3 regions of the Streptomyces sp. NPDC006516 genome follow, and region 3 is predicted to be linked to each of the others. Evidence: predicted binding sites of a transcription regulator. Region 3 holds the regulator's gene; each other region holds the start of a gene.
The links. The regulator HrcA, encoded in region 3, represses chaperone genes, less so after heat shock. The targets are predictions, from matches to a motif close to TTNGCACTCNGNNNNNCNGAGTGCNAA.
Positions count from the first base shown of each region.

Region 1: the regulator HrcA is predicted to act here: its motif matches at 1,902-1,928, upstream of groL (chaperonin GroEL).
Region 2: the regulator HrcA is predicted to act here: its motif matches at 8,223-8,249, upstream of groES (co-chaperone GroES).

Region 1 covers NZ_JBEXPD010000002.1:139,896-149,859, reverse strand. The annotation lists gene groL (chaperonin GroEL) at 116-1,738, opposite strand; gene ABZY45_RS06720 (cold-shock protein) at 2,058-2,264, opposite strand; gene ABZY45_RS06715 (MoaD/ThiS family protein) at 2,700-2,975, opposite strand; gene thrC (threonine synthase) at 3,004-4,302, opposite strand; SAM riboswitch class I at 4,321-4,448, opposite strand; gene ABZY45_RS06705 (glucosyl-3-phosphoglycerate synthase) at 4,603-5,553, shown strand; gene ABZY45_RS06700 (trehalose-6-phosphate synthase) at 5,624-7,000, shown strand; gene otsB (trehalose-phosphatase) at 7,126-7,989, opposite strand; gene ABZY45_RS06690 (DUF3263 domain-containing protein) at 8,062-8,358, opposite strand; gene ABZY45_RS06685 (extracellular solute-binding protein) at 8,373-9,638, opposite strand; gene ABZY45_RS06680 (ROK family protein) at 9,833-9,964, shown strand, end outside.
Region 2 covers NZ_JBEXPD010000002.1:457,887-467,850, reverse strand. The annotation lists gene guaB (IMP dehydrogenase) at 1-555, opposite strand, end outside; gene ABZY45_RS08360 (sigma-70 family RNA polymerase sigma factor) at 717-1,292, opposite strand; gene ABZY45_RS08355 (response regulator transcription factor) at 1,819-2,430, opposite strand; gene ABZY45_RS08350 (WhiB family transcriptional regulator) at 2,847-3,176, shown strand; gene ABZY45_RS08345 (LysR family transcriptional regulator) at 3,271-4,161, opposite strand; gene ABZY45_RS08340 (MOSC domain-containing protein) at 4,244-4,924, shown strand; gene ABZY45_RS08335 (SDR family oxidoreductase) at 5,156-5,929, shown strand; gene groL (chaperonin GroEL) at 6,036-7,661, opposite strand; gene groES (co-chaperone GroES) at 7,760-8,068, opposite strand; gene ABZY45_RS08320 (polysaccharide deacetylase family protein) at 8,405-9,352, opposite strand; gene ABZY45_RS08315 (methyltransferase domain-containing protein) at 9,443-9,964, shown strand, end outside.
Region 3 covers NZ_JBEXPD010000001.1:542,689-552,652, reverse strand. The annotation lists gene ABZY45_RS02345 (ribonuclease Z) at 1-809, opposite strand, end outside; gene ABZY45_RS02340 (histidine triad nucleotide-binding protein) at 814-1,173, opposite strand; gene ABZY45_RS02335 (16S rRNA (uracil(1498)-N(3))-methyltransferase) at 1,354-2,100, opposite strand; gene ABZY45_RS02330 (nitronate monooxygenase) at 2,097-3,170, opposite strand; gene dnaJ (molecular chaperone DnaJ) at 3,326-4,465, opposite strand; gene hrcA (heat-inducible transcriptional repressor HrcA) at 4,466-5,482, opposite strand; gene ABZY45_RS02315 (MBL fold metallo-hydrolase) at 5,648-6,370, shown strand; gene ABZY45_RS02310 (DUF3097 domain-containing protein) at 6,396-7,214, shown strand; gene hemW (radical SAM family heme chaperone HemW) at 7,266-8,498, opposite strand; gene ABZY45_RS02300 (SpoIIE family protein phosphatase) at 8,686-9,964, opposite strand, start outside.

The DNA.
Region 1 (9,964 bases), on a different contig from region 3:
ACGCCTGGACAAGGACACGGACGTACGACGCCGGCCCCCGGGATTTCTCCCGGGGGCCGGCGTCGTACGCGTACTACGGGTGCAGCCGAGGCTGCGTGGAGCTCCGATCCGAGGATCAGAAGTCCATGTCACCGCCCGGCATGCCGCCCGGAGCGGCCGCGGAGGCCTTCTCCGGCTTGTCGGCGATGACGGCCTCGGTGGTGAGGAAGAGCGCGGCGATGGACGCGGCGTTCTGCAGGGCGGAGCGCGTGACCTTCGCCGGGTCGATGATGCCCTCGGCGATCATGTCGACGTACTCGCCGGTCGCGGCGTTGAGGCCGTGACCGATCGGCAGGTTGCGCACCTTCTCGACGACGACTCCACCCTCGAGACCACCGTTGACGGCGATCTGCTTGAGCGGGGCCTCCAGCGCGAGCTTCACGGCGTTGGCGCCCGTGGCCTCGTCACCGGTCAGGTCGAGCTTCTCGAAGACGGCCGAGGCCTGGAGCAGAGCCACGCCACCACCGGCGACGATGCCCTCCTCGACGGCGGCCTTGGCGTTGCGCACCGCGTCCTCGATGCGGTGCTTGCGCTCCTTGAGCTCCACCTCGGTGGCGGCGCCGGCCTTGATGACGGCCACGCCGCCGGCCAGCTTCGCGAGGCGCTCCTGGAGCTTCTCGCGGTCGTAGTCCGAGTCGGAGTTCTCGATCTCGGCACGGATCTGCTTGACGCGACCCTGAACCTGGTCGCTGTCGCCGCCACCGTCGACGATGGTCGTCTCGTCCTTGGTGATGACGACCTTGCGGGCGGTGCCGAGCAGGTCCAGGCCGGCGTTCTCCAGCTTGAGACCGACCTCCTCGGAGATGACGGTGCCACCGGTGAGGATGGCGATGTCGCCGAGCATGGCCTTGCGGCGGTCACCGAAGCCCGGAGCCTTGACGGCGACGGACTTGAAGGTGCCACGGATCTTGTTGACGACCAGCGTCGACAGAGCCTCGCCCTCGACGTCCTCCGCGATGATCAGCAGGGGCTTGCCCGACTGCATGACCTTCTCCAGCAGCGGAAGGAGGTCCTTCACGTTGCTGATCTTGGAGTTGACGATCAGGATGTACGGGTCGTCGAAGGACGACTCCATGCGCTCCATGTCGGTGGCGAAGTACGCCGAGATGTAGCCCTTGTCGAAGCGCATACCCTCGGTGAGCTCCAGCTCCAGACCGAAGGTCTGGGACTCCTCGACGGTGATGACGCCTTCCTTGCCGACCTTGTCCATCGCCTCGGCGATCTTGGCGCCGATCTCGGTGTCGGCAGCGGAGATGGAGGCGGTCGAAGCGATCTGCTCCTTGGTCTCCACGTCCTTCGCCTGCTCCAGCAGAGCGGCGGAGACGGCCTCGACGGCCTTCTCGATGCCCCGCTTGAGGGCCATCGGGTTGGCACCGGCGGCGACGTTGCGCAGGCCCTCGCGGACGAGCGCCTGGGCGAGAACGGTTGCGGTGGTCGTACCGTCGCCGGCGACGTCGTCCGTCTTCTTGGCGACCTCCTTGACCAGCTCCGCACCGATCTTCTCGTACGGGTCCTCGAGCTCGATCTCCTTGGCGATGGAAACACCATCGTTGGTGATCGTGGGCGCGCCCCACTTCTTCTCGAGGACGACGTTACGGCCCTTGGGGCCGAGGGTGACCTTGACGGCGTCGGCGAGCTGGTTCATCCCGCGCTCGAGACCGCGCCGTGCCTCCTCGTCGAACGCGATGATCTTGGCCATGTGAAGTGGTCCTCCCGGACAGGGGTGGATTTCTCCGGACCGAGAGGCGCCCGCGACGGACGGCCAGCGTGCTCACCGGTTCCTTGCCCCGGCAAGCGTGCGGGCCTCACCGGCCCGGTCCTAAGTTCTGTCACTCTCACCTGGAGAGTGCTAACGCCAATGATTAGCACTCGACCCCTGCGAGTGCAAGCGTGTCTCTCCCGTTGTGGACAACCGCGGGGACCCTGAGCGGTGCACGGGGACGCACGCGGGGCCCGTACCCCGGTGGGAGTACGGGCCCCGCGTGTGTGAGTAGCGTCGTTGGCCGACCGCGCCGAGCTCAGCCGACGGCGAGCTTGACCATGTCCGCCTGCGGCCCCTTCTGGCCCTGCGAGATCTCGAATTCAACTCGCTGACCCTCTTCGAGGGTGCGGTACCCGTCCATCTGGATCGCGCTGTAGTGGACGAAAACATCCGCACCACCGTCGACCGCGATGAAGCCGTACCCCTTCTCCGCGTTGAACCACTTGACGGTGCCCTGAGCCATGCCTAACTCCCCTATTACTGGCCCTTGCACGAGCGCCGCACTTCGCGGGCCCGGGTCAGAACTCACCCTCCGACAGGAGAGGGTGGCGTGCGCCGGAACGCGTCGACCGCGGCCGAATGTATCTGCCCAACTGCCCTCTGCAACAGGTCAATCGGACGAGAATTCTGGGCACACGTGAACGCCCGGAAGGGGGGATTTCGTGAGGATCCTGGGCAACTCGGGCCTGACAAAGGCCACTTATGGCGCAAGGAGCTCACGTACTTTGGCTGCTTCTTGACGCGGCCGGGCGCATTCTCATATGCGGGTGGCACGGGCGGCAGCGGGGGCTTCCCCAACTGTACCGTGCTCAACCATGCAGAATGGCCCCCTCCGCTTCTCTCGCGGAGGGGGCCACCCCGGTCACACATCGCAGTCGGGACCCCCGGCCCCGGTCCGTCAGCCTCCGGCGACGGCCGGGATGATCGAGACGCCGGCGCCGTCCGGCGTGGCCGCGTCCAGACCGCCCTCGAAGCGCACGTCGTCGTCGTTGACGTAGACGTTGACGAAGCGGCGCAGCTTGCCCTGGTCGTCCAGGACACGGGCACCGATCCCCGGGTGGTTCTGCTCCAGGGACGCGATGACCTCGGAGAGGGTCGCCCCCTCCGCCGGGACCTCGGCCTGACCGCCCGTGTAGGTGCGGAGGATGGTGGGGATACGGACCTTGACGCTCATGTGGGTGCCTTCCTTCGGTCTCGGGTGGTCAGTTGGCGGCGGCGAGGCCGGCGTCCCGGAACGCGTCCAGGCTGGGCCGGATCGTCGCCGACAGGCCGGTCGTGGGAGCGACCGCGTCGAGCGTCTTCAGGCCGTCACCGGTGTTGAGGACGACGGTGGTGAGGGACGGGTCGAGCAGGCCGGCGTCGATCAGCTTCTTCGTCACACCGACCGTCACCCCGCCCGCGGTCTCCGCGAAGATGCCCTCGGTGCGGGCCAGCAGCTTGATCGCGTCCACGACCTGCTCGTCGTTCACGTCCTCCACGGCGCCGCCGGTGCGCCGGGCGATGTCCAGGACGTACGGGCCGTCGGCCGGGTTGCCGATCGCCAGCGACTTGGCGATGGTGTTCGGCTTCTGGGGCCGGACGACGTCGTGGCCCGCCTTGAAGGCGGTGGAGACCGGGGAGCAGCCCTCGGCCTGGGCACCGAAGATCTTGTACGGCTTGTCCTCGACGAGGCCGAGCTTGATCAGCTCCTGGAGACCCTTGTCGATCTTCGTGAGCTGGGAGCCGGACGCGATCGGGATGACGAGCTGGTCGGGCAGCTGCCAGCCGAGCTGCTCGCAGATCTCGTACGCCAGGGTCTTGGAGCCCTCGCCGTAGTACGGCCGCAGGTTGACGTTGACGAAGCCCCAGCCCTCGCCGAGGGGGTCCCCGATGAGTTCCGAGCAGAAGCGGTTGACGTCGTCGTAATTGCCCTCGATGCCGACCAGTTCGCCGCCGTACACCGCGGCCATGACGACCTTGCCCTGCTCCAGGTCGTGCGGGATGAACACGCAGGAGCGGAAGCCGGCGCGGGCCGCGGCGGCACCCACCGCACCGGCGAGGTTGCCGGTGGAGGAGCAGGAGAGCGTGGTGAAACCGAAGGCGCGGGCGGCCTCGACGGCGATCGCGACGACACGGTCCTTGAAGGAGTGCGTCGGGTTGCCGGAGTCGTCCTTGACGTACAGACCGCCGGTCACGCCCAGCTCGCGGGCGAGGTTGTCGGCCTTGACCAGCTTCGTGAAGCCGGGGTTGATGTTGGGCTTGTCCGCGACATCGGAGGGGACGGGCAGCAGCGGCGCGTAGCGCCAGATGTTGTTCGGACCCTCGGCAATGCGCTTCTTCAGCTCTTCGGGGGAGCCGCTCGGCAGGTCGTACGCCACTTCGAGCGGCCCGAAACAGGACGCGCAGGCGAAAATCGGACCGAGCTCGAAACGCTCGCCGCATTCGCGGCAGGAAAGCGCGGCGGCGGGACCGAGGTCCACGGCGGAAGAATTGATGTCGGCTGCAACTGTCTGCACGGCCATGATGGCGGAGGCCCTTTCTCCTCATCTTCCTCGCGGCGTATTTCGCCACAAGACGGAATTGGCACCTTCCCCACCGTGACCTCGCGGTCGGCAGGAGGGTTGCCGGGACTTCAACGGGCCGTTCCCTCAGTCCCTCTGGATGAGCGCTATGGCACCGGACCAGTGGGTCCGGGCGTTTATCCGCGGACCGACCCCGAGATGCGAGGGTCCTCCGCGTTGTTCAAGACTGTAACCGAAGCACCGGACGATCGAGGTAGTCGTCCGAACCGCGAGATGGATCACATACAGGGAGTACCGACCGTGCTGGAAGAGGTGGAATGTTGGCTGACCAGGCGTTCCTGGTCCGCCGCCGACCGCCCGCTCGACCGTCTCACGGCGGCGCGGGCGAGCAATCCGCACCGCTCCCGCGTCAGCGTCGTCCTGCCCGCGCTGAACGAGGAGGCGACGGTCGGCGCGATCGTCGAGGAGATCCGGCGCGAGCTGATGGAGAAGGTCCGGCTGGTCGACGAGCTGGTGGTGATCGACTCCGGTTCCACCGACGGCACCGCCGATGCCGCCCGCCGGGCCGGCGCCCGGGTCGTGCACCGGGACTCCGTACTCCCCCGGATACCCGCCGTCCCCGGCAAGGGCGAAGTGCTGTGGCGGTCACTGCTGGTGACCAGCGGGGAGATCGTCTGCTTCGTCGACGCCGACCTCAAGGACTTCTCGGCGGACTTCGTCTCCGGCACCGTCGGCCCCCTGCTGACCGACCCCACGGTGCACTTCGTCAAGGCGATGTACGACCGCCCGCTCGGCGAAGCCGCAGGCCAGGGCGGCCGGGTCACTGAACTGGTGGCACGCCCCCTGCTCAACCTGCACTGGCCGAGCCTGTCCGGCTTCGTCCAGCCGCTGGGCGGCGAATACGCCGTGCGGCGCTCACTGCTGGAGCAGCTCCCCTTCCCGGTCGGTTACGGAGTGGAGCTGGGCCTGCTCGTGGACGCGCTGCACACGGTGGGCCTGGACGCACTGGCCCAGGTCGACGTCGGCGTACGCAAACACCGCCACCAGGACGGCCAGGCCCTCGGCAGGATGGCCGCCACGATCTACCGCACGGCGCAGCAGCGGCTCTCCCGTGGACCCCTCGTACGGCCCGAGATCACCCAGTTCGAGCGGGGGCCCGGCGGATTCGTCGCGCACACCCATGCGGTGGACACGCAGGAGAGGCCGCCGATGCGGGAGATCGCGGAGTACGCCTCACGCAACGCGGCGTAACGGTTCTTCGTGAGCCACTCCGCACACACATCACGTTTGGAGGGTTCCCGAACGGGCTAGGTTCGGGTACATGGTCTCCGAGCACGCTGCCCAGGTACTCGTCGCGTCCAACCGCGGCCCCGTGTCGTACGCACTGCGGGAGGACGGCACGCTCGAATCGAAGCGGGGCGGCGGCGGGCTCGTCTCCGGCCTCAGCGCCGTCGACGACAAGCTGTGGGTGTGCGCCGCCCTCAGCGACGGTGACCGCGAGGCCGTCCGGCGCGGCGTGTCCGAACCCGGCGTCCGGATGCTCGACATCGACGCGGGGGTCCACGCCGACGCGTACAACGGCATCGCGAACTCCGTGCTCTGGTTCGTCCATCACATGATCTACCAGACGCCTGTGGAGCCCGTCTTCGACGCGGAGTTCCGGCGGCAGTGGGCCTCCTACGAGACGTACAACCGGGCCTTCGCCGAGGCGCTCGCCGACGAGGCGGCCGAGGGCGCCGCAGTCCTGGTGCAGGACTACCACCTCTCGCTGGTCCCCGGCATACTGCGCGAGCTGCGCCCCGACCTGCGGATCGGGCACTTCTCGCACACCCCCTGGGCCCCCGTCGACTACTTCCGGCTGCTGCCCGACGACATCGGCGAGCAGTTGCTGAAGGGCATCCTGGGCGCCGACCGGGCCGCCTTCCTGACCCGGCGCTGGGCGGACGCCTTCATCAGCTGCTGCACGGAGATCCTCGGCGGCACGGGCCGCACCCGGATCGGGGCGCACGGGCTCGGCGCCGACGCCGACTTCCTGCGCCGCCGCTCCCACGAGGCTGACGTGGACGAGCGCATGGAGCTCCTCCGGGAGCAGGTGGGCGCGGACCGGCGCACGATCGTGCGGGTGGACCGCACCGAGCTCTCCAAGAACATCGTCCGGGGGCTGCACGCCTACCGGGCGCTGCTGGAGGAGCGGCCCGAATGGCGCGGACGCGTGGTCCACGTCGCCTTCGCCTACCCCTCCCGACAGGACCTCGCGGTCTACCGCGACTACACGGCGGAGGTGCAGCGGGTCGCCGACGCCGTGAACGCGGAGTACGGCACGCCCGACTGGACCCCGGTCCTGCTCCACGTCGACGACGACTTCGCCCGCTCCCTGGCCGCCTACCGGCTGGCGGACGTCGCCCTGGTCAACCCGATCCGAGACGGCATGAACCTCGTCGCCAAGGAGGTGCCCGTCGTCTCCGACAACGGCTGCGCACTGGTGCTGTCCCGTGAGGCGGGGGCCTACGAGGAGCTCGGCGACGACGCGATCGTCGTCAACCCGTACGACGTGTCGGCGACGGCCGCCGCCCTGCACGAGGCGCTGACGATGGACCACGACGAGCGCAGCGCCCGCACGAAGCGCCTCGCCGCCGCCTCGACCGCGCTGCCTCCGCAGCGGTGGTTCCTGGAGCAGCTGGACGCGCTGCGCGGATAGGGCCTCCCGAACGGCTTCCCGTCCGCCGGCCCTCCCCGGCCCCCGCTCCCCGTGGGCCGGGCGGACGTACGGGACGACCCCGTCCCGTCGTCGCGCCGCGTCGGCTCGTCCCGCTGTTCAGGACATCAGTCGGAATCCGGCCGGAGATGCCGGGCCAGGCTCCCCAGGAGATCCGCCACCGCCGCGGGACCGGACAGCAACAGGTCGGCCCGGTCGCCGAGTTCGGGTACCTCGGTGCCGCTGCACACGAGAAGTCCGGCCAGGCCCTGGGTGCGGAGCCTCTCCACAGCGGTGTAGGCGGCGAGGTCGCCGAGGTCGTCGCCTGCGTACAGCACGGTCTCGGCGCCCACCGCCCTCACGTACTCCTCCAACGCCACGCCCTTGTCCACGCCCGGGGGGCGCAGCTCCAGGACCAGGCGGCCCGGTTCGACGATCAGGCCGTGACGGGCGGCCAGGTCGGCCAGCGGGGTGCGCAGGGATTCGAAGGCGGCCTGGGGGTCGGCGGCGCGGCGGGTGTGCACGGCCACCGCCCTGCCGCCCTTCTCCTCGACCCAGGTGCCGCTGTCCGTCCCGGCGCCCCGCTCGTCCAGCACCGCGGGGAGCTCGGCCCGGACGGCCTCGACGCCGGGGTGCGGAGCAGGGGCGCTGACGGCCCCGGTGACGGCGTCCCAGCGTTCGGCACCGTAGTGCCCGAGGACGACGAGGTGATCCAGGCCCGGCGCACCCGCGAAGCCGCCGAACCGCACGGCGGTGCCGGCCGGACGGCCGGTGATCACGGCGACGCCGGCGACCTGCGGTGCGAGCGCGGAGAGAGCCGGGACGACGTCCGGGTGGGCACGGGACTGCTCCGGGTCCGGGACGATGTCGGCGAGCGTGCCGTCGAAGTCCAGCGCGACCACCGCGCGGGAGGGACGGGCGAGGAGTGCGGCGAGGCCTTCGCGGCCGGCCTGGGTGGACGGGGTCGGGAGGGGATGTGCCGGATTGCCCATGCGGGTGAGCGTAGCGGCCGGTCCACGGCGCCGCGCGGCTTCCCCCCGGGCTACGGCGCCGTCCGCCCCCGCTCAGCGGCGCCCGCGTCGCGCGTCCCGCACGCGGCGGAGGCGGTTCACCGTCACCGGGTCCTCCTCCAGCGCGCGGCGGTCGTCCAGGAGCGCGTTGAGCAGCTGGTAGTAGCGCACCGGCGAGATCCCCAGCTGCTCCCTGACCGCCCGCTCCTTCGCGCCGGGGCCCGGCCAGGAGCGCCGCTCCAGCGCCAGCACCGCGCGCTCCTGCCCGGAGAGCGGGGCAGGCGCATCGGGGACCTCGGCATCGGTCCCGGCGGGGCCGGGCTCTTCGGGGTCGTCGGGGTGGGCGGTCATATCAACCAACCTACCTACTTCGTGCTGTCCGCCTGCCGGGCCTCTGCCGCGATCTCCGTGAGCACGCCCTCGGGACTGCCCCCGGGCTCGACCGCGGAGCCGATCTTCTCCTTGATCGTCTCGCTGGCCTGCGCCCACGACGTCTTTCCGAACGGGTAGAGCTGGGAGTTCGGCAGTGCCGAAAGGAACTCGTGCAGCGAGGCGTGCTTGCTGTCGGCCTCCATCGCGGCGGACGCGCTGCTGGTCACCGGCAGGAGGTCGTACCGGTCGGCGAAGGCCAGCACGTTCTCGTCCTTGTAGGTGAAGTCGAGGAACTTGCCTATCTCGGTCCGGTGGCCGTTCTGCTTGAAGCCCATCATCCAGTCGGCCACACCCATCGAGCCCTTGGTCGGCCCGTCGATCCCGGGCAGCGGGACCATGCCCACCTGGACGCCCTTCTTCTCGGCCTCCTGCATGAGCGTCGGGTGGCCGTTCAGCATGCCGACCTCTCCGTCGGTGAACGCCTCGAACGCCTTCGCCCGGTCGAGCTTCCCCGGTGCGACGGGGCCGGTGAGCCCCTTGCCGACGAGGTGGTCCTTCAGCCACTGGAACGTGGCGATGTTGGCCGCCGAGTCGATGTCGTAGTTGCCGACCTCGTCGGTGTAGTTGCCGCCCCCGCTGAGCATCCACATCAGGGTCTCGGCCTGGGACTCCTCCTGGCCGAGCGGCAGGGCGAAGGGGTAGGTCACGCCCTTCCGGTCCAGCGCGGCTGCGTCGCTCTCGATGTCGTCCCAGGTCTGCGGCGCCCCGAGGCCCGCCTTGGCGAAGAGCCCCTTGTTGTAGAAGAGCAGCCGGGTGCTGGCCACGAACGGCAGGCCGTAGAGGTTGCCGTCGACCTCACCCGCGGCGGTCAGGGAAGGCAGGAAGTTGGACCCCGTCCGGATGGCGATCATCTCGTCGGAGGTGTAGAGCTTGCCTGCCGCCGCGTAGTCGGCGTACGCCCCGATCTGAGCGATGTCGGGAGCGTTGCCCGCCTTCACCATCTCGGCGACCTCGCGGTCGACGTCCTTCCAGGAGTAGACGCTCACGTCCACCTTGATGCCGGGGTTCTCCTTCTCGAACTTCCCGGCGACGTCGTCCCAGTACTTCTCGGAGCTGCTCTCGGCGTCGCTTCCGTAGTCCGCCGCGACCAGCTTCAGAGTGACGTCCCCACCTCCGGTGTCCGTCCCGCACCCTGACAACGTTGCCGTCAATCCGAGTGCGGCCACCACCGCGGTCAGTCCCACAAAGCGCCGCTGCACAGCCCGTCCATCCCTACATCTGCCGACTGCCGTCGCCGGGCGACGGAGCCACGTTCCGCCCCGCGTTCACCCACGGAGGTCTACACCACCGGTGCATCCGTCCGGCAATCTAGCAGGGCCGTTTTGTATGGGTGGTCAACAAACCGCGATAGTGGACTAGACCTTTTAGGGGTCGGCGGGCGAAACTGTCTCCCGTGAGACACGTCATCGCCCTCGATGTGGGCGGCACAGGGATGAAGGCCGCACTGGTCGGGGCCGACGGAACGCTGCTCCACGAGGCGCGCCGGGCCACCGGCAGGGAGCGCGGGGCGGCTGCCGTCGTGGAG
Region 2 (9,964 bases), on a different contig from region 3:
GTGGCGGCGCAGCAGCTCCATGGCGTCCACGCCGGAGATGCCCACCTTGCCCGTGACCAGCGGCATGGGCGTCATGACCTCGCGGACCTGACGGCCACGGTCCGACTCGAAGGCCATGTCGCGGTTGGTGACGATGCCGAGCAGCTTGCCCCCCGCGTCGGTCACCGGCACACCGCTGATGCGGAACTTCGCGCACAGCGCGTCCGCCTCCCCGAGCGTGGCGTCGGGGTGCACGGTGATCGGGTCGGTGACCATGCCCGACTCGGACCGCTTGACCAGGTCGACCTGGTTCACCTGGTCCTCGATCGAGAGGTTGCGGTGCAGCACACCCACACCGCCCTGGCGGGCCATGGCGATGGCCATCCGGGACTCGGTCACCTTGTCCATGGCCGCCGACAGCAGGGGGATGTTCACCCGTACGTTGCGCGAGATGAGGGACGAGGTGTCGACCGCGTTGGGCAGCACCTCGGACGCGCCGGGCAGCAGCAGCACGTCGTCGTATGTCAGCCCGAGCGTCGCGAATTTCTCGGGCACTCCGTCGACGTTTGCAGTCATGACACCTTCCCCAAATGGCCTTGATCGGTGCGGATGTCCATGCTAACGGCCTCGCGGGGTGTCTCATTCCACGAGCAAGATCACCCAGCGGTTCTGTGGCTTCCTACAGCGCCGCGGAATCGGCACGACCAGCCGTGGAGGCGATCGTGGAACCGGCTCCCCTACTGGCCCGCGAGGGCCCTCAGCCTGCTCAGAGCACGGTGCTGGGCGACCCGGACCGCGCCCGGGGACATGCCGAGCATCTGCCCGGTCTCCTCCGCGGTCAGACCGACCGCGACCCGGAGGACCAGCAGCTCCCGCTGGTTCTCCGGAAGATTGGCGAGAAGCTTCTTGGCCCAGGCCGCATCGCTGCTGAGCAGTGCGCGTTCCTCCGGGCCGAGCGAATCGTCGGGCCGCTCCGGCATCTCGTCGGAGGGCACGGCAGTCGATCCGGGGTGCCGCATCGCGGCGCGCTGGAGGTCGGCGACCTTGTGGCCCGCGATCGCGAAGACGAAGGCCTCGAAGGGCCTGCCTGTGTCCTTGTAGCGCGGGAGCGCCATCAGGACCGCGACGCAGACCTCCTGAGCGAGGTCCTCCACGAAGTGACGGGCATCACCGGGAAGACGGTTCAGCCGCGACCTGCAGTACCGCAGGGCGAGAGGGTGCACGTGCGCCAGCAGGTCATGGGTGGCCTGTGCGTCGCCGTCGACGGCACGGTGCACCAGAGCACCGATCACCGTCGTCCCGTCCTCGCGCATCGGACCATGGTGCCTTGACGCCGTCCGATCCGAGGCATCGCGTCCGGAGTTGTGCACCGAAGCGTTATCAGCGGGTGTGCCGGGCTCACGCACGGGGGCGCCTCCGGGCCGGACCGCAGGGTCTCCGGGGTGTGCCACGGGGTCTTCGGACCCGCCCTCCGGGTCTCCGGGCCGGCCCCCCGGTGCGCCTCCGGACCGGACGGCGGCCGCGCTGCCGGTGCGGTCGGCAGGCGTTCCGTCGACGCGGCCGGCCGACGCCTCGCCGGCCGGGGCCGCGGCCACGTCCGCGGCGTCGTGGGCGAGTGCTCCAGAGTTCTGAGCGGGTGCGCCGGATGTCATGTCCTGCGCCCTCCCCTTCCGCTCGGCCGAATGTTCCCGGAGGAACTCCACACCTCAAGGATGCGGCATCGGCCGGGAAGCGTCACACAGCGCCGATGGGGAGGGCCCGGCCGCAGGTCCGCCGCCACCGTCGTCCCGTCCGCCGCCGTGCGGACGGGATCGCGTCGCTACGCGCCGAGCCGCGGCATCAGCGGACCAGGCCCCAGCGGAATCCGAGCGCGACGGCGTGCGCACGGTCCGAGGCCCCGAGCTTCTTGAACAGCCGCCTCGCGTGCGTCTTCACCGTGTCCTCGGAGAGGAAGAGCTCCCGCCCGATCTCCGCGTTGGAGCGGCCGTGGCTCATCCCTTCGAGCACCTGGATCTCACGCGCGGTGAGCGTCGGCGCCGCACCCATCTCCGCGGACCGCAGGCGACGTGGGGCGAGCCGCCACGTCGGGTCGGCCAGCGCCTGGGTGACGGTCGCGCGCAGTTCGGCACGCGAGGCGTCCTTGTGCAGATAGCCACGGGCTCCGGCGGCGACGGCGAGCGCGACACCGTCCAGGTCCTCGGCGACGGTCAGCATGATGATCCTGGCCCCGGGGTCCGCGGAGAGCAGCCGCCGGACCGTCTCCACACCCCCCAGGCCGGGCATGCGTACGTCCATCAGAATCAAATCCGAACGGTCGGCCCCCCAGCGGCGGAGGACTTCCTCGCCGTTGGCCGCCGTCGTCACCCGCTCGACACCGGGCACGGTCGCAACCGCGCGGCGGAGCGCTTCTCGGGCAAGCGGGGAGTCGTCGCAGACGAGGACGGATGTCATGACCGTCCTCCGCAGCTGATGCGCGTCACCTTGAGCCTCCAGGCTGATTCAAGTCGTCACCTGTGCGGTTGACCCCCTCGGACATCTGCCCGAGCTCGATCTCCGTCAACCGCCTCGCCCTCATCAACGACGGTCACTCGAAAGAGTTACGGGCCAAAGCATCCGGTTCGGCACTCTAAGTGAGGGGGTGCACACAGAGAAGAAGGGCACGAGACCCGTCAATCAGTTCACCGCCCGCCGACCTGCCCCATTTAGCGGGTTTTCTCCCCTTTTGCTGGCGTCTGAGGCTAGATTCGCAATCAGTCATATTTACATCTACTAACACCGTAGATGTACGGTCGGGACTCAGGTCGCCGACGAGCAACGACGGTCGAGGACGCCGTTTCCGACTCAGCAAGGTTTCGAGGGGACACGCAATGGCAGATTTCTCCCGCCTTCCCGGACCCAACGCGGATCTGTGGGACTGGCAGCTGCTGGCCGCCTGCCGCGGGGTCGACAGTTCACTGTTCTTCCACCCCGAAGGAGAACGCGGAGCAGCCCGGAGTGCCCGCGAGACCTCGGCGAAGGAGGTCTGCATGCGCTGCCCGGTACGCGCCGAGTGCGCCGCGCACGCGCTCGCGGTGCGGGAGCCCTACGGCGTGTGGGGCGGCCTGACCGAGGACGAGCGTGAGGAGCTCATGGGCCGGGCCCGGAACCGTCTGATCTCCGCCCACTCGGGGCCGGCCCCCGAGGCCGGCGCCACCTGACCCTCCGCACGATCGACCTACCGAAGAAACGTTTCCTCCGACCCGGTGCACGCCCGCCGCCGGACGGGTGGGCTGGGCCGGCGGGGCGTTTTGGTCAGCGCGAGGCCGCCAGGGACAGCTGGTCCAGCGTGGCCGCCACCGCCGGCACCCGTGCGAGGTCGGGCAGGGTGAGTGCGACGATCTCCCGTTCCACGGCCGGCTCCACCGTCACGGTGCGCGCCCCCTTGGGGCGTACGGACTCCATGGCCAGCTCCGGCAGCACGGCCACACCGAGACCCGCCCCGACGAGCCCGATCACCGCCGGGTAGTCATCCGTGGCGAAGTCGATCCGGGGGGTGAATCCGGAAGCCTCGCAGACCTCGACGAGCTGCCGCCTGCACCGGGGGCAGCCGGCGATCCACGGTTCGTCGGCCAGCTCCGCGATGCCCACCGCGTCCGCCCCGGCCAGTCGGTGCCCCTCCGGGACGAGGCCGATCAGCCGGTCCACGAGCAGCGGTCGTACGACCAGGTCGTCCCACTCGCCGCCCATCGCCCCGTAGCGGAACGCCAGCGCGATGTCGCAGTCGCCGTCGCGCAGCATCTCGACCGAGCGCGGCGGTTCCGCCTCGACGAGCGACACCTGGGTGCCGGGGTTTGCGGCGCGCAGGGCCGCGAGCGCGCCCGGGACCAGCGCGGAGCTCCCGCTCGGGAACGAGACGAGCCGGACCCGGCCGGCCCTCAGCCCCGCGATCGCCGCGACCTCCTCCTCGGCGGCGGTGAGGCCGGCGAGGATGCCGGACGCGTGCCGTACCAGGGCCTCGCCTGCCTGGGTGAGCCGCATCTCGCGGCCCGTCCGGATCAGCAGCGGCGTACCCGCGGAGCTCTCCAGGGCCTTCATCTGCTGGCTGACGGCGGGCTGGGTACAGCCCAGCTCACGCGCGGCGGCGGAGAACGAACCGGTGGTGGCCACGGCGCGCAGGACACGGAGATGACGAGCTTCGATCACCCTTCAACCATAAGCGCATCTTGTAGCTCCAGTCGATTAATCCCGAGAGCCTTTGGGGGTTACGGGGCTAACCTGTGGCCTCATGAAGGTCCTCACCGTGAACATCGGCCGCCCCGCACCCTCCGCCCACACGGACGGGCCCGGCGGGCTCACCGGAATCGGCAAACACCCGGCCGACGGCCTCGTGCGGGTGACCGACCCAGGGCCCAAGGGCACGGGCGGCAGCGGCCTCGCCGGGGACTCGGTGTGCGACCTCCGGCACCACGGAGGCTCGGACCAGGCGGTGTACGCCTACGCACGCGAGGAGCTCGACGCCTGGGAGAAGGAGCTCGGCAGGCCCCTGCCCAACGGTTCGTTCGGCGAGAATCTGACGACCCTCGGCGTCACGGTGAGCCAGGCGCGGATCGGGGAGCGCTGGCGGGTCGGCGGCGAGTTGCTCCTGGAGGTGACGTCGGGCCGCATTCCGTGCCGGACCTTCGCGGACCATCTCGGCGAACGCGGCTGGGTGAGGCGCTTCACGCGTGAGGGGGCGACGGGCGCGTATCTGCGGGTCATCGAGCCGGGGACGATCCGGGCCGGCGATCCGGTCGAGCTGGTGCACCTGCCCGACCACGACATCACCACGGCCATGGAGTTCCGGGCGACGACGACGGAACGGGAACTGCTGCCCCGCCTGCTGGCCGCCGGGGAAGCGCTGCACACGGAGACCCTGCGCGCCGCACGGGAGTACGTGGCGAAGCACGGCACCCCGACGCCCTCCTGAACGAGCCCTGCCGCGCGGGCTGCCGGGGCCGGCGCCGGCGACGGCCTTCCCCCACGCGGGCCGTCGGAGCAGCACGGGCGGCTGGGCGGCGGGCGGCGAGGTGGTTCCGGATTCGCCCGGTGACGCCCCCACACACACAACGGCCCCCGGACGCACGGCCTCGGGATCGGGCCCGGTCACGGGAACGAGGCGGGTCGGCTGCCGTGTACGCGGGGCACTAACGTGCCGCGTATGACGACTGCACTGATTACGGGCGCGACGGCGGGGATCGGGGCCGCCTTCGCACGGCGGCTCGCGAGTGACGGGCACAATCTGGTGCTGGTGGCCCGCGACACGGAGCGGCTGCGGGCCCATGCCACGGAGCTGCACGACGGACACGGCATCGAGGCCGAGGTGCTGACGGCCGACCTGTCCACGGACGCCGGGATCGAGGCGGTCGAAGCACGGTTGACGGACCGTGTGAGCCCGGTCGACCTGCTGGTCAACAACGCCGGCTTCGGGAACAAGGGGCGTTATCTCGACGTCTCGCTGGCCGACGAACTGACGATGCTCAAGGTGCACTGCGAGGCGGTGCTGCGGCTGACCTCGGCCGCGGCGGGCTCGATGCGGGAGCGCGGCCGGGGCGGGGTGGTCAACGTGGCGTCCGTCGCGGCCTTCCTGCCCCGTGGGACGTACGGCGCCTCGAAGTCGTGGGTCGTGCAGTTCACCCAGGGCGCGGCGAAGGACCTCGCGGGTTCCGGGGTGCGGCTCATGGCTCTGTGCCCCGGCTTCGTACGCACCGAGTTCCATCAGCGGGCCGGGATGGGGACGGGCAACATCCCGGACTGGATGTGGCTCGACGCGGACAAGCTGGTGACCGCGGCACTGGCGGACCTGGCCCGGGGCAGGACGGTGTCGATCCCGGACCCGCGTTACAAGGCGCTGATGGGTCTCGTGAAGCTGACGCCCCGCAGCCTCCTCGGCGGGGTCACCTCCCGCGCGGGCCGGACGTACGGCCCCAGGTAGCCCTGCCGTTTCGGCCGGAGGCGAAGCTCCGCGTGAGACACCGAGGCCCGGTACCCCCGCGACGGGGGTACCGGGCCTCGGTGTTCGTACGGAACCGTACTGCGTACTAGTGGGAGTGGCCGTGGCCGCCGTGACCGGCGTCGGCCTCTTCCTCGGCCGGCTTCTCGACGACCAGGGTCTCGGTCGTGAGCAGCAGCGACGCGATGGACGCGGCGTTCTCCAGGGCGGAGCGGGTGACCTTGACCGGGTCGATGACGCCGGCCTTCACCAGGTCGCCGTACTCGCCGGTCGCGGCGTTGAAGCCCTGACCCTTGTCGAGCTCGGAGACCTTGGAGGTGATGACGTAGCCCTCGAGGCCCGCGTTCTCCGCGATCCAGCGCAGCGGCTCGACGGCGGCGCGGCGCACGACCGCGACACCCGTGGCCTCGTCGCCGGTCTTGCCGAGGTTGCCCTCGAGGACCTTGACGGCGTGGACCAGAGCGGAGCCACCACCGGAGACGATGCCCTCCTCGACCGCGGCGCGGGTCGCGGAGATGGCGTCCTCCAGACGGTGCTTCTTCTCCTTGAGCTCCACCTCGGTGGCGGCACCGACGCGGATGACGCACACGCCGCCGGCCAGCTTCGCGAGGCGCTCCTGGAGCTTCTCACGGTCCCAGTCCGAGTCCGTGGACTCGATCTCGGCCTTGATCTGGTTGACGCGGCCCTTGACGTCGGCGGAGTCGCCGCCGCCGTCGACGATGGTCGTGTCGTCCTTGGAGACGGTGACACGGCGAGCCGTGCCGAGCACGTCCAGACCGGCCTGGTCGAGCTTGAGGCCGACCTCCTCGGCGATGACGGTCGCACCGGTGAGGGTGGCGATGTCGCCGAGCATGGCCTTGCGGCGGTCACCGAAGCCCGGGGCCTTCACCGCGACGGCGTTGAAGGTGCCACGGATCTTGTTGACGACGAGGGTGGAGAGCGCCTCGCCCTCGACGTCCTCGGCGATGATCAGCAGCGGCTTGGAGCCACCCGCCTGGATGACCTTCTCCAGCAGCGGGAGCAGCTCCTGGATGGAGCCGATCTTGCCCTGGTGGATCAGGATGTACGGGTCGTCGAGGACGGCCTCCATACGCTCCTGGTCGGTCACCATGTACGGGGAGAGGTAGCCCTTGTCGAAGGCCATGCCCTCGGTGAACTCGAGGTCCAGACCGAAGGTGTTGGACTCCTCGACGGTGATGACGCCGTCCTTGCCGACCTTGTCCATCGCGTCCGCGATGAGCTCGCCGACCTGCGGGTCCTGCGCGGAGAGCGCGGCCACGGCGGCGATGTCGGCCTTGTCGTCGATCGGGCGCGCGCTCGCGAGGAGGTCCTCGGACACGGCCTTGACGGCGGCGTCGATGCCCTTCTTCAGGGAGGCCGGGGAGGCGCCCGCGGCGACGTTGCGGAGGCCTTCGCGGACGAGGGCCTGGGCGAGCACGGTGGCGGTGGTGGTGCCGTCACCCGCTACGTCGTTGGTCTTGGTCGCCACCTCCTTCACCAGCTGGGCACCGAGGTTCTCGTACGGGTCGTCGAGCTCGACCTCGCGCGCGATGGTGACACCGTCGTTGGTGATGGTGGGAGCACCGAACTTCTTGTCGATGACGACGTTGCGGCCCTTCGGACCGATCGTCACCTTCACCGTGTCGGCAAGCTTGTTGACGCCGCGCTCAAGGGCGCGACGGGCGTCCTCGTCGAACTTCAGAATCTTCGCCATGGGCTGAGCTGTCCTCTCAAACGAACTGCGCCCCTCGCCGCCCGGCTAGTTGTCTCGCAGGGGGCCAGGGGCGCAGAACAGAAGCAAACGTGGGTGAATTACTTCTCGACGATCGCGAGAACGTCGCGAGCCGAGAGGACGAGGTACTCCTCGCCGTTGTACTTCACCTCGGTGCCGCCGTACTTACTGTACAGAACGACATCGCCGGTCTTGACGTCGAGCGGAAGGCGCTCGCCGTTCTCGAAGCGGCCCGGGCCCACGGCCAGGACGACGCCCTCCTGGGGCTTCTCCTTGGCGGTGTCCGGAATGACCAGGCCGGAAGCCGTGGTCTGCTCGGCGTCGAGCGGCTGGACCACAATGCGGTCCTCGAGCGGCTTGATCGCAACCTTGGAGCTGGTGGTCGACACGATCCGGTCTCCCCCTTCGGAGATCTCACGGGGTTTAACAGTCTGTGGGTGGCGACCAGGTCGATCCGTCGTCGCGGGTGCCGGACCTGCCGTGTCGCGCAGTTGTGCTGGCACTCTCCATCGGGGAGTGCCAGCACTGAGACTATGGCGGCGATTAGCACTCGGTCAAGCGGAGTGCCAATTCACCACCCGCGCGTGGCGTCTCGCGACCGGCGCACGCCCGGGACAACGCGGGAGAGGGCCGCGGTGTTCCGGCGGCGGACGCCGCGCGTACCGGCAGCCGAACAGCCGGGGCGGCAATGGCAGCGCGTACCGGCAGGCGGGCTCGCGCAGCGCTCAGACGTAGTCCTCCAGCCGGGCCACGGCGTACCCCTTGTCCGTGATCGTCTTCATGACGTTGCGGATCATGTCGGTCATGGATCCGCCCCAGTCCTCGCGCCCGCGGAAGTGGGTGAGGACGATGTCGCCGGGGTGCAGGTCCCGGTCCCACTCACGCCACTCCATGTGGTCGGGGAACGCCTCGGCGGCCCACAGGGGCACGGCCTTGATGCCGCAGGACTTGGCGACTCGGAGGGTGTCGCCGTTGTAGTTCCCGTACGGCGGGCGGAAGAGGGTGGGCCGCTTCCCGAAGTACTTCTCGATCTTGTCCTGCTCGCCGCAGATCTCCCGGCGCTGCTCCGCCGCCGAAAGCCCTGGGAGATAGCGGTGGTTGAGCGTGTGGTTGCTGAGGGTGACGCCCCGGGCCTGCATGTCCTTGAAGTAGCCGTAGTTCTCGCTCACCACGTAGTCGCTGAGGAAGGCGCTGTACGGGATCTTCAGCTCCGTCATCATCCGCAGCAGTTCCGGGTCCTTCTCCGCCCCGTCGTCCATCGTCAGGAAGACGATCCGCTCCTTGGTGGGCACGGTGGTGAAGACCGGCGGCAGCGCCTCCCCTCCCTCCACCTCGAATCCCTCACGCGTGGTGATGCGGGGCTTCTCCGCCGGTGGCTCCGGGGCGGCCAGCGGCACCTTCGCCAGACCCCATCTCTTCGCGGCGGCGGCACGGGCGGCCTGCTGACGCTTCAGCCGCTCGGCGCGCGCCTCGGCGGCCGCGGCTCCCGGCCGGGCCGCGGCACCCGGCTGACCGGCGGCCGGGGAAGCCGGCTTCCCCGGGTCCGCCGCCCGCCCCCGCCCCCCGTCGGCACACCCGGACGCGGCGGCGGCCACCAGCAGGCCGGCCAGGACCACACCGGCCGTTCTGCACCGCTTCGTGGCTGAATTTTCGTTTTGTCTTACTAGCTGCATGGCGCCGCATCCTGCCACCGGCGCCGGGACCCCCTCCCGCGACACCTCCGTGAGGCCCGGTGCGTCCCCCGGCTGGCTCACAATGGACGCGTGAACGCCCTTCCCCCCGCCGGCCAGGCCGACCCGCTCGACGCCTTCGCAGCCCTGCGCACCCCCGAGGGCGCCGCCCTCCTCGACGAACTCCGCGACCACGACCCCGCCCAGGAGCTGGCCACCGCGACCCGACTGCGCCGCGCCCACCCCGCGGCCCTCGTGTCCGCGGCACTCGGTCAGGCGCGGCTGCGTCAGCGCGCGGTGGCGAAGTTCGGGGCGGCGGACGCGCACCGCATGTTCTTCACCCCTGACGGCGTGGAACAGGCGACCCGGACCTCGGTCGCGGCCTACCGCGCCCGCCGGTTCGCCGAACAGGGGGTACGCAGCGTCGCCGATCTCTGCTGCGGCATCGGTGGCGACGCGATCGCGCTGGCCAGGGCGGGCATCTCGGTGCTGGCCGTGGACCGCGACCCGCTCACGGCCGAGGTCGCCCGTGCCAACGCCGAAGCGCTCGGCCTCCAGGAGCTCGTCGAGGTGCGGTGCGCCGACGTCACGGAGATCGACACCTCCCCGTACGAC
Region 3 (9,964 bases):
GGGTCGCTGTAGCGCTGGGAGAAGTGCGTCAGCACGAGGTGCCGCACGCCCGACTCCTTCGCCACCCGGGCGGCCTGTCCCGCGGTGAGGTGACCGTGGTCGGCGGCCAGCCGGCCGTCCTCGTCGAGGAACGTCGACTCGATGACCAGCATGTCGCACCCCTCGGCGAGCGCGAACGCGCCGTCGCAGAGCCGGGTGTCCATGACGAACGCGAAGCGCTGTCCGCGGCGGGTCTCGGAGACCTCGTCCAGCGTGACGCCGCGCAGCGCACCGTCCCGCTGGATCCGTCCGACGTCGGGTCCCGAGATACCGTGCCCGGCCAGCTTCGCGGGCAGCATCCGCACCCGGTCGGGCTCGGTGAGGCGGTAGCCGAAGGACTCGACGGGATGCGAGAGCTTCCGGCTGTCGAGGGTGTACGAAGCAGTGGTCGCGAGGACCCCGTCGGCCGCGACCGGCGCCTCGGTCAGCTCCACCGACTCGCGGTAGGCGGTGGCGTACCGCAGCCGGTCGAAGAAGCGCTGTCCGCTCGCCGGGAAATGGGCGGTGACGGGGTGCGGCACCTGATCGAGATTGATCCGCTGGATCACTCCCGCGAGGCCCAGCGAGTGGTCTCCGTGGAAGTGTGTGACGCAGATCCGGTCGATGTCGTGCGCGGCGACGCCCGCCCGCAGCATCTGGCGCTGGGTGCCCTCGCCCGGGTCGAAGAGGATCCCCTCACCGTCCCAGCGCAGCAGATAGCCGTTGTGGTTGCGGTGGCGGGTCGGGACCTGGCTGGCGGTGCCGAGGACCACGAGTTCTCGTACGGACACGACGTCAGCCGGGGGGCCACTGCATTCCGCGCCCGCCCAGGACGTGCGCGTGCGCGTGGAAGACGGTCTGTCCCGCGCCCGCGCCCGTGTTGAGGACGATGCGGTAGCCGGTGTCGGTGATCTTCTCGTCGGCGGCGACCTGTCCGGCCTCGCGCAGCACGTCGGCGGCGATCTCCGGTTCGGCGGCGGCGAGCGAGGCGGCGTCGGGGTAGTGCGCCTTCGGGATGACCAGGACGTGGGTGGGAGCCTGGGGGTTTATGTCACGGAAGGCGACGGTCGTCTCGCTCTCACGGACGATGGTCGCCGGGATGTCCCCCGTGACGATCTTGCAGAACAGGCAGTCGGTCTGCGGCTCTCCCGCCATGGCCCGGCCTCCTCGCTCGTAGGGTCCTCGTGATCGGTACACCGCATGCTATCCGGCCCGGGTCCGCGCACCGAGCCCGCGGCAACGGCGGCGCGCGGAGGCACCGGCGTCGACCGGACGCACCCCCGCGTGCCCGGTACGGCGGACAGCCCGGCGGCGCGATGCGGGGCGGCCCGCCCCTCAGCTCCAGCGCCCGGTGCGTCCCATCAGCAGCGCCCCCGCGGCCGTCCCCGCGGTCGAGGTACGCAGCACGCTGGGGCCGAGCCGGTACGGGGGTGCTCCCGCCTCGGCGAAGGCGGCGAGCTCCTGGGGCGAGACCCCGCCCTCGGGGCCCACGACCAGCACGATCGTGCCGGTGGCGGGGAGTGCGGCGGTGGCCAGTGGCTCGCTGCCGCTCTCCCGGTCCTCGTGCAGGACTCCCGCGAAGTCCGCGCCCGCCAGCAGAGCGGCGACCTGCTTAGTCGTCATGGCCTCCGCGACCTCGGGGAAGCGCACGCGGCGCGACTGTTTTCCGGCCTCGCGGGCGGTGCTGCGCCACTTGGCCAGTGACTTGAGCCCTCGGTCACCCTTCCACTGCGTGATGCAGCGCGCGGCCTGCCACGGCACGATCGCGTCGACGCCCGTCTCGGTCATCGTCTCCACGGCGAGTTCGCCCCGGTCCCCCTTGGGCAACGCCTGGACGACGGTGACGAACGGGGTGGGCGCGGGCTCCTCGTGCACCGTCTCCAGGCCCGTGACGACGAGCCGGTCCTTGCCCTCGGCCGTCCGTACGACGCCTTCGGCCCAGCGCCCCCGTCCGTCGGTGAGGACGACGTCCTCCCCGGGGTTCAGCCGCTTCACGGACACGGCGTGGCGCCCCTCGGGCCCATCCAGGACGAACTCGGGCCCGCCGGGCAGGTGTTCGACGACGAAGACCGGTGCCGTCACTGGGCACTCCTCACACTCACTGCCGCTCGCGCGGCGTCCGTTTCTGCGGCGAGCAGGCCCACGAGTTCCCCGGCGGGCAGCTCGCGTGCCAGCCTGTGCCCCTGGCCCGCCCACAGGGCCATGCCCTGGGCGTCCCCGGCCGCGGCCGCCGCCCTGCGCAGCCCGCTGGTCAGCTGGTGCACCTGCGGGTAGGCGGCGGGGGCGTACGGACCGTGTTCCCGTACGAACCTGTTGACCAGCCCGCGTGCGGGACGCCCTGAGAACGCCCGGGTCAGGGCCGTGGTCACGAACAGCGGGTTGGTCAGGGCGTCCTTGTGCAGCGGGTGCGCCCCCGACTCGGGGCAGGGCAGGAAGGCCGTGCCCAGCTGCGCTGCGTCGGCCCCCGCGGTCAGGACCGCGGCGATCTGGGCACCGCGCATCAGACCGCCGGTGGCGATGACAGGCAGCCGTACGGACTCGCGGATCTCGGCGATCAGGGCGAGCAGTCCGGTGCCGGAGAGGCCGCCCTGGGGGTCGTCGCGGTGCGTGGACTGGTGACCGCCCGCCTCGGTGCCCTGGACGCAGAGGACGTCGGCGCCCGCCCACTGGGCGTTGCGTGCCTCCTGGGCCGAGGTGACCGTGACGACGGTGCACGTGCCGGCGGCGGCGAACGCGTCGAGGATCTCGCGCGCGGGGCAGCCGAAGGTGAAGGAGACCACGGGCACGGGGTCGTCCAGCAGGATCGCGACCTTGGCGTCGTAGCCGTCGTCCCCGCCGGCGTCCGGGTCGCCGAGCGGGGTCTCGTACCAGGAGGCCTCACCCGCCAGCTGACTGCGGTAGACCTCGACGGCACTGGGGTCGGCGACCGATGGCTGCGGCATGAAGAGGTTCACGCCGAAGGGCCGTCGGGTCATCCTCCGGAGCTGCTCGATCTCGTTGTACATCCCGTCCGCCGTCTTGTAGCCGGCGGCGAGGAACCCCATCCCACCGGCCTCGGAGACCGCGGCGGCCAGCTCCGGCCGGGAGACGCCTCCCGCCATCGGGGCCTGCACGATCGGGTAGCGGCAGAGATCGGTGAGGGGCGACGACATGACCGCATCGTGCCATGTCCGGCGGATCGTTCCGAATCAGCCCTTGTCCGCAGCGGGAACGCGGCGGCGGACACGGCGACGCCCGCCGGCTCCGTACCTGCGGACACGGCGACGCCCGCCGGTCCGGGGACCGGCGGGCGTCGGGGTGGCAGGGCTCAGCGGCCGTTGAACGCGTCCTTCAGGCGGGAGAACAGCCCCTGCTGCCCCGGCTGGAACTGGCCCGTGGGCCGCTCCTCGCCGCGCAGCTTGGCCAGCTCCCGCAGGAGGCGCTCCTGCTCGGGGTCCATCTTCGTCGGGGTCATGACCTCGACGTGCACGATGAGGTCGCCGCGCCCGCCACCACGCAGGTGCGTGATGCCGCGCCCGTGCAGCGGTACCGACTGGCCGGACTGGGTGCCCGGCCTGATGTCGATCTCCTCCAGGCCGTCCAGCGTCTCCAGCGGCACCTGGGTGCCGAGGGCCGCCGCCGTCATGGGGATGGTGACCGTGCAGTGCAGGTCGTCGCCGCGCCGCTGGAACACCGGGTGCGAGAGCTCGTGGATCTCGACGTACAGATCGCCGGCGGGGCCGCCGCCGGGGCCGACCTCGCCCTCGCCCGCGAGCTGGATCCGGGTGCCGTTGTCGACACCGGCGGGGATCTTCACGGTGAGGGTGCGCCGCGAGCGGATACGGCCGTCGCCGGCGCACTCGGGGCACGGGGTCGGTACGACGGTGCCGAAGCCCTGGCACTGCGGGCAGGGGCGCGAGGTCATGACCTGGCCGAGGAAGGACCTCGTGACCTGGGAGACCTCGCCACGGCCGCGGCACATGTCACAGGTCTGCGCGGAGGTGCCGGGTGCGGCCCCCTCACCACTGCAGGTCGTACAGACGACCGCGGTGTCGACCTGGATGTCCTTGGTCGTGCCGAAAGCCGCCTCGTTGAGGTCGATCTCCAGCCTGATCATGGCGTCCTGGCCGCGCCGGGTCCGCGAACGGGGCCCGCGCTGGGCCGCGTTGCCGAAGAACGCGTCCATGATGTCGCTGAAGTTGCCGAAGCCGCCGGCGCCGAAGCCACCGGCCCCGCCACCGCCGCCCGAGGCCGACAGCGGGTCGCCGCCGAGGTCGTAGACCTGCTTCTTCTGCGGGTCCGACAGCACCTCGTAGGCGGCGTTGATCTCCTTGAACCGCTCCTGGGTCTTGGGATCCGGGTTGACATCCGGGTGCAGCTCGCGGGCGAGCCTGCGGAATGCCTTCTTGATCTCGTCCTGAGATGCGTCGCGGCGCACGCCGAGTACGGCGTAGTAGTCCGTGGCCACTTACGACTCCGCCAGGATCTGTCCGACGTAACGTGCCACTGCGCGTACCGCTCCCATCGTTCCGGGGTAGTCCATGCGGGTCGGTCCGACCACGCCGAGTTTGGCGACTGCCTCGTCGCCCGAACCGTAGCCGACCGCGACGACGGACGTGGCGTTGAGGCCCTCATGGGCGTTCTCGTGCCCGATCCGTACGGTCATGCCCGAATCCGTTGCCTCACCGAGCAGCTTCAGCAGGACGACCTGCTCCTCCAATGCCTCCAGCACCGGCCGGATCATCACAGGGAAGTCGTGCCCGAAGCGGGTGAGGTTGGAGGTGCCGCCGATGATCAGCCGCTCCTCCGTCTCTTCGACCAGTGTCTCCAGGAGAACGGAGAGCACCGTGGACACGGTTCCACGGTCCTCGGTCTCGAAGGACTCCGGCAGATCCTGCACCAGCCGCGGGACGTCCGCGAAGCGCCGTCCGACGACCCGGCTGTTGAGCCGGGCCCGCAGATCCGCCAGAGACGTGTCACCGAACGGTGCAGGGCAGTCGATCATACGCTGTTCGACCCGGCCCGTGTCCGTGATCAGCACGAGCATCAGCCGTGCGGGAGCCAGGGACAGCAGCTCCACGTGCCGCACCGTGGACCGGGTCAGCGAGGGGTACTGCACGACGGCGACCTGCCGGGTCAGCTGCGCGAGCAGCCGGACCGTGCGGCCCACGACGTCGTCGAGGTCGACAGCGCCGTCGAGGAAATTCTGGATGGCCCGGCGCTCGGGCGACGACAGGGGCTTGACGCCCGCGAGCTTGTCGACGAAGAGCCGGTAGCCCTTGTCCGTCGGGATGCGCCCGGCGCTGGTGTGCGGCTGGGCGATGAAGCCCTCGTCCTCCAGCACCGCCATGTCGTTGCGGACGGTGGCCGGGGAGACCCCGAGGCTGTGCCGCTCCGTGAGCGCCTTGGAGCCGACGGGCTCCTCGGTGCCGACATAGTCCTGAACAATGGCGCGCAGCACTTCGAGTCTGCGTTCGCTGAGCACCGCGCACACCTCCAGCTGTGGTTCTCCGGCGTCTGCCTGGCACTCTGTGCGTTCGAGTGCCAGCGATCCCCCCGGTCAGTGTACGGGGGCAGGGTGGGCCGGAGGCAAGGGCGACCGGCCACGCTCTCACGCGACGGTGCAGGTCGTTGCCGATAGCGTCGTCGTATGGACGTCGCTTGGGAAGAGTTCGGCTGGGAGCGGTTGGGCAACGGTACGGGGCGGCGGCGCCTTCCCGTCTGGGACGCGACCGCCGCGCTGGTCGCCGGGGAGGACGGTGTGCTGCTCTACGACACCGGTTCGACGCTCCGGGAGGGTGTCGAGCTGCGGAGTCAGGCGGAGGCCATGCTGGGCCGGAGGGTGACGCATATCGCACTCAGCCATCCGCACTTCGACCACGTGCTGGGCACCGCCGCCTTCGCCGGGGCGGAGGTCTACGGGGCGGTCGGCACCGCCGCGCTCCTGGAGCGGGGCGCCGGGGAACTGCGGGCGGACGCGGTGCGGCACGGGATGAGCGAGGCGGACGCCGCGGCGGCCACGGACGCCCTGGTGGCGCCGCGGCACCAGGTGAGCGGCGAGTGGACGCTCGATCTCGGCGGCGGTCTCCAGGTGCTGCTGGCCAATGTGGGCCCCGGCCACAGCGGGCACGACCTCGCGGTGCTGGTGCCGGGCTCCCCCGTCGTGGTGCTCTGCGGCGATCTGGTCGAGGAGTCGGGCGAGCCGCAGGCCGGCCCGGACGCGGTCCCCTCGCACTGGCCTGCCGCACTGGACCGGCTGCTGGAGCTGGGCGGCGAGCAGGCTCTGTACGTCCCGGGGCACGGGGCCGTGGTGGACGCGGCGTTCGTACGGGCGCAACGCGATCAACTGGCCGCGCGCTTCGGCGTGTCGTGAAAGCGGCCCCGATTATCGTGCTGCCATGCGCAGCTACCAGCCGGACCTGACTCCGCCGTGGAAGAAGTCGGCCCCCGCCCCCGAGGTGCCCGCCGAGCCCGACCTGGTCGTCGAGGAGGCCGTCACCGGCTTCTGCGGGGCGGTCGTCCGGTGCGAGAAGACCGCCGAGGGCCCGACGGTGACGCTGGAGGACCGCTTCGGCAAGCACCGGGTGTTCCCGATGCAGCCGCGCGGCTTCCTGCTGGAGGGCGAGGTGGTCACCCTCGTACGCCCGTCGGCGGGCGGGCCCTCGCGTCCCTCCCGTACGGCGTCGGGCTCGGTGGCCGTCCCCGGGGCGCGGGCGCGGGTGGCGCGGGCGGGGCGGATCTACGTGGAGGGCCGGCACGACGCCGAGCTCGTCGAGCGGGTCTGGGGCGACGACCTGCGTATCGAGGGCGTGGTCGTGGAGTACCTGGAGGGGATCGACGACCTTCCGGCGATCGTGCGGGAGTTCGCCCCGGGTCCGGACGCCCGGCTCGGCGTCCTGGTCGACCATCTGGTGCCGGGGTCCAAGGAGTCCCGGATCGCCGCCCAGGTCACGGACGCGCACGTGCTGGTGGCGGGGCATCCGTACATCGACGTCTGGGAGGCCGTGAAACCCTCGTCGGTGGGCATCCCGGGCTGGCCGGTCGTGCCGCGCGGCCAGGACTGGAAGACGGGCGTCTGCCGGGCGCTGGGCTGGCCGGAGAACACGGGCGCGGCCTGGCAGCACATCCTGTCCAGGGTCGGCTCGTACAAGGACCTCGAACCGCAGCTGCTGGGCCGGGTCGAGGAACTGATCGACTTCGTCACCCTGCCGGGCTGACAGCCCCGCCCGAGGCCCTCTGAGGAGCCGTGCGGGGCCGTGGCCGCGCGCTCAGTCCACCAGGTCCCGGACCACGGCGTCGGCCAGCAGGCGGCCCCGCAGGGTGAGGACCGCGCGTCCCTCCGCGTACGGGCCGGGCTCCAGCAGGCCGTCCGCCACCGCGCGTCCGGCCGCCGCGAGCCCGGCGGGGGCGAGCAGCGACAGCGGGCAGCCCTCGACGAGGCGCAGTTCCAGCAGGATGCGCTCCACCCGCCTGTCCTCGTCGGCGAGGACCTCGCGGCCCGCTCCGGGGGAGCGCCCCTCGGCCAGGGCCTGGGCGTACGCCCCGGGGTGCTTCACGTTCCACCAGCGCACGCCACCGACGTGGCTGTGCGCCCCCGGTCCGGCGCCCCACCAGTCCGCCCCGCGCCAGTACAGCTCGTTGTGCAGGCAGCGGCCTTCGGGCGTACGGGACCAGTTCGACACCTCGTACCAGGAGAAGCCTGCCGCCGCCATGGCCTCGTCAGCGATCAGATAGCGGTCGGCGTGGACGTCGTCGTCCGTCATCGGGACCTTGCCGCGCCTGATGCGACGGGCCAGCTGGGTGCCTTCCTCGACGATCAGCGCGTACGCCGACACATGGTCGGGTCCCGCACCGATCGCCGCGTCGAGGGAGGCCCGCCAGTCGTCGTCGGACTCACCCGGTGTGCCGTAGATCAAGTCGAGGTTGACGTGCTCGAAACCGGCTTCACGGGCCTCGGCGACACAGGCCTCCGGCCTGCCCGGGGTGTGGGTGCGGTCGAGGATCTTCAGGACGTGCTGCCGGGCGCTCTGCATGCCGAAGGAGACCCGGTTGAAGCCGCCCTCCCGCAGGGCGGCCAGATACGCCGGGTCCACGGATTCCGGATTGGCCTCGGTGGTGATCTCCGCGTCCGGCGCCAGCCCGAACTCCTCACGGATCGCGGCGAGCATCCGGACGAGGTCGGCGGCGGGCAGCAGGGTCGGCGTACCGCCTCCGACGAAGACCGTACGGACCGGCCGGGGGTCGTCGCCGAGCACCTTGCGGGCCTGGCGGACCTCCTGGATCAGGTGGGCGGCGTAGTTGTCGCGGGACGCCAGGGCACCGCCCGAGCCGCGCAGCTCGGTCGCGGTGTAGGTGTTGAAGTCGCAGTACCCGCAGCGGGTGGCGCAGTAGGGCACATGCAGGTAGAAGCCGAGCGGACGGTCTGCGGCGCCTTCCAGGGCATGGCGGGGCAGCGCCCCGTCGTCGGGCACGGGTTCACCATCGGGCAGTACGGAAGGCATACCGTCCATTGTCACTCGCCGCCGGAGCTGCCCCGGACCGCCGCATGGCGGGCACGGTCCCAGGGTTCGGTCACCCGGGCCCTGGCCTCGGGCCCGGGGCTGCGGGCCGTGGCCTCGGGCTGCGGGCCCCGGGCCGTGCTGCCCGCCTCAGCGCCCGGCCGTCGGCCCCTCGTGCCGTGGTCCCCGCTCAGTCGACCTGGAGCACGAGCATGGCCAGGTCGTCGTCGGGCGGGCGCTCGGCGAAGGCGTGGACGGCCCGCTTGATCCGGTCGGCTATCCCGGCGGCCGGCAGCCCCGCGCAGTCGGCGAGGGCCCGTGCGAGGCCGTCGCCGTCGTCGAACATCAGCCGCCCCGAGCGCCGCTCCGTCACGCCGTCGGTGACACAGAGGAGGCTGTCCCCCGGTGCCAGCTCGAAGCTCTGGCTCTCGTACGCCACGTCGTCGACGACCCCGAGCAGGACCTGCGGTTCGGCGGCGGGCCGCACGGTCCCGTCGGGGCGCAGCAGCAGCGGGAGCGGGTGGCCCGCGCTCGCCACGGTGCAGCGCACCCCACCGCCCGGGAGCGGCACGAGGTCGCCGTACAGCAGGGAGAGGAAGCGGGACTGGGAGCCGTCCTGGTTCTGCCCGTCCCCCTGGATCTGCTGACCGCCCGCCGCGGCGACCATGAGTGCGGCGGCTTCCGCGGCCTCCATGGCGTCGTCCAGGAGGAGCCGGTTGAGCCGGTCGAGGACCTCTCCGACCCGGAAGCCCTCCCGGGACAGCAGACGCAGCCACGGGCGGGCCAGACCGGTGACGACGGCGGCTTCGGGGCCGCTGCCCTGTACGTCGCCGAGCACGAAGCACCAGCGTCCGCCGGGGCAGGGGAAGAGGTCGTAGAAGTCGCCGCCGACGACACCGTCGTCCCCCGGCTCGTACACCAGGGCGCTCGTGACGCCGGGTATGTCGGCGACCTTGGTGGGCAGCAGACCGCGCTGGAGGATGCGGCTGATGGTGGCCTGCCGGGTGTAGGCGCGCGCGGCGCCCACGGCGAGGCCGACCCTGCGTACGAAGTCCGCCAGGAGGGCGGCGACCTCGTCGGGGATGTGGTCGGCGCCCTCACGGCCCACCAGGACCGCTCCGAGCGTGCGCCCGCCCGACACGATGCGGTGGGCCAGCGCGGCACCTGAGCCCTTGCCGCGTTCCGCCGCCTCGGGCCACGGCAGGGGCACGGGCCCGGTCCCGACACTCCCGGGTAAGCGGAGCGGCTCCTTCTCCAGCGCCGGGCGCAGCAGCTCGGCCCGCTCCTCGTCACGGTGCCAGACACCGGCGAGCCTGGGGACGGCGGCCGGGCCGCCCGCCTCGCTCTCCAGCCATATCGCGCACCAGTCGGCGAGCCGGGGCACGAGGAGCGGGCCCGCCGTCGACGCGACGAGGTCCTCGTCGAGCTGACCGGCGAGCAGGCCGGACGCCTCGGCCAGGAAGGAGAGT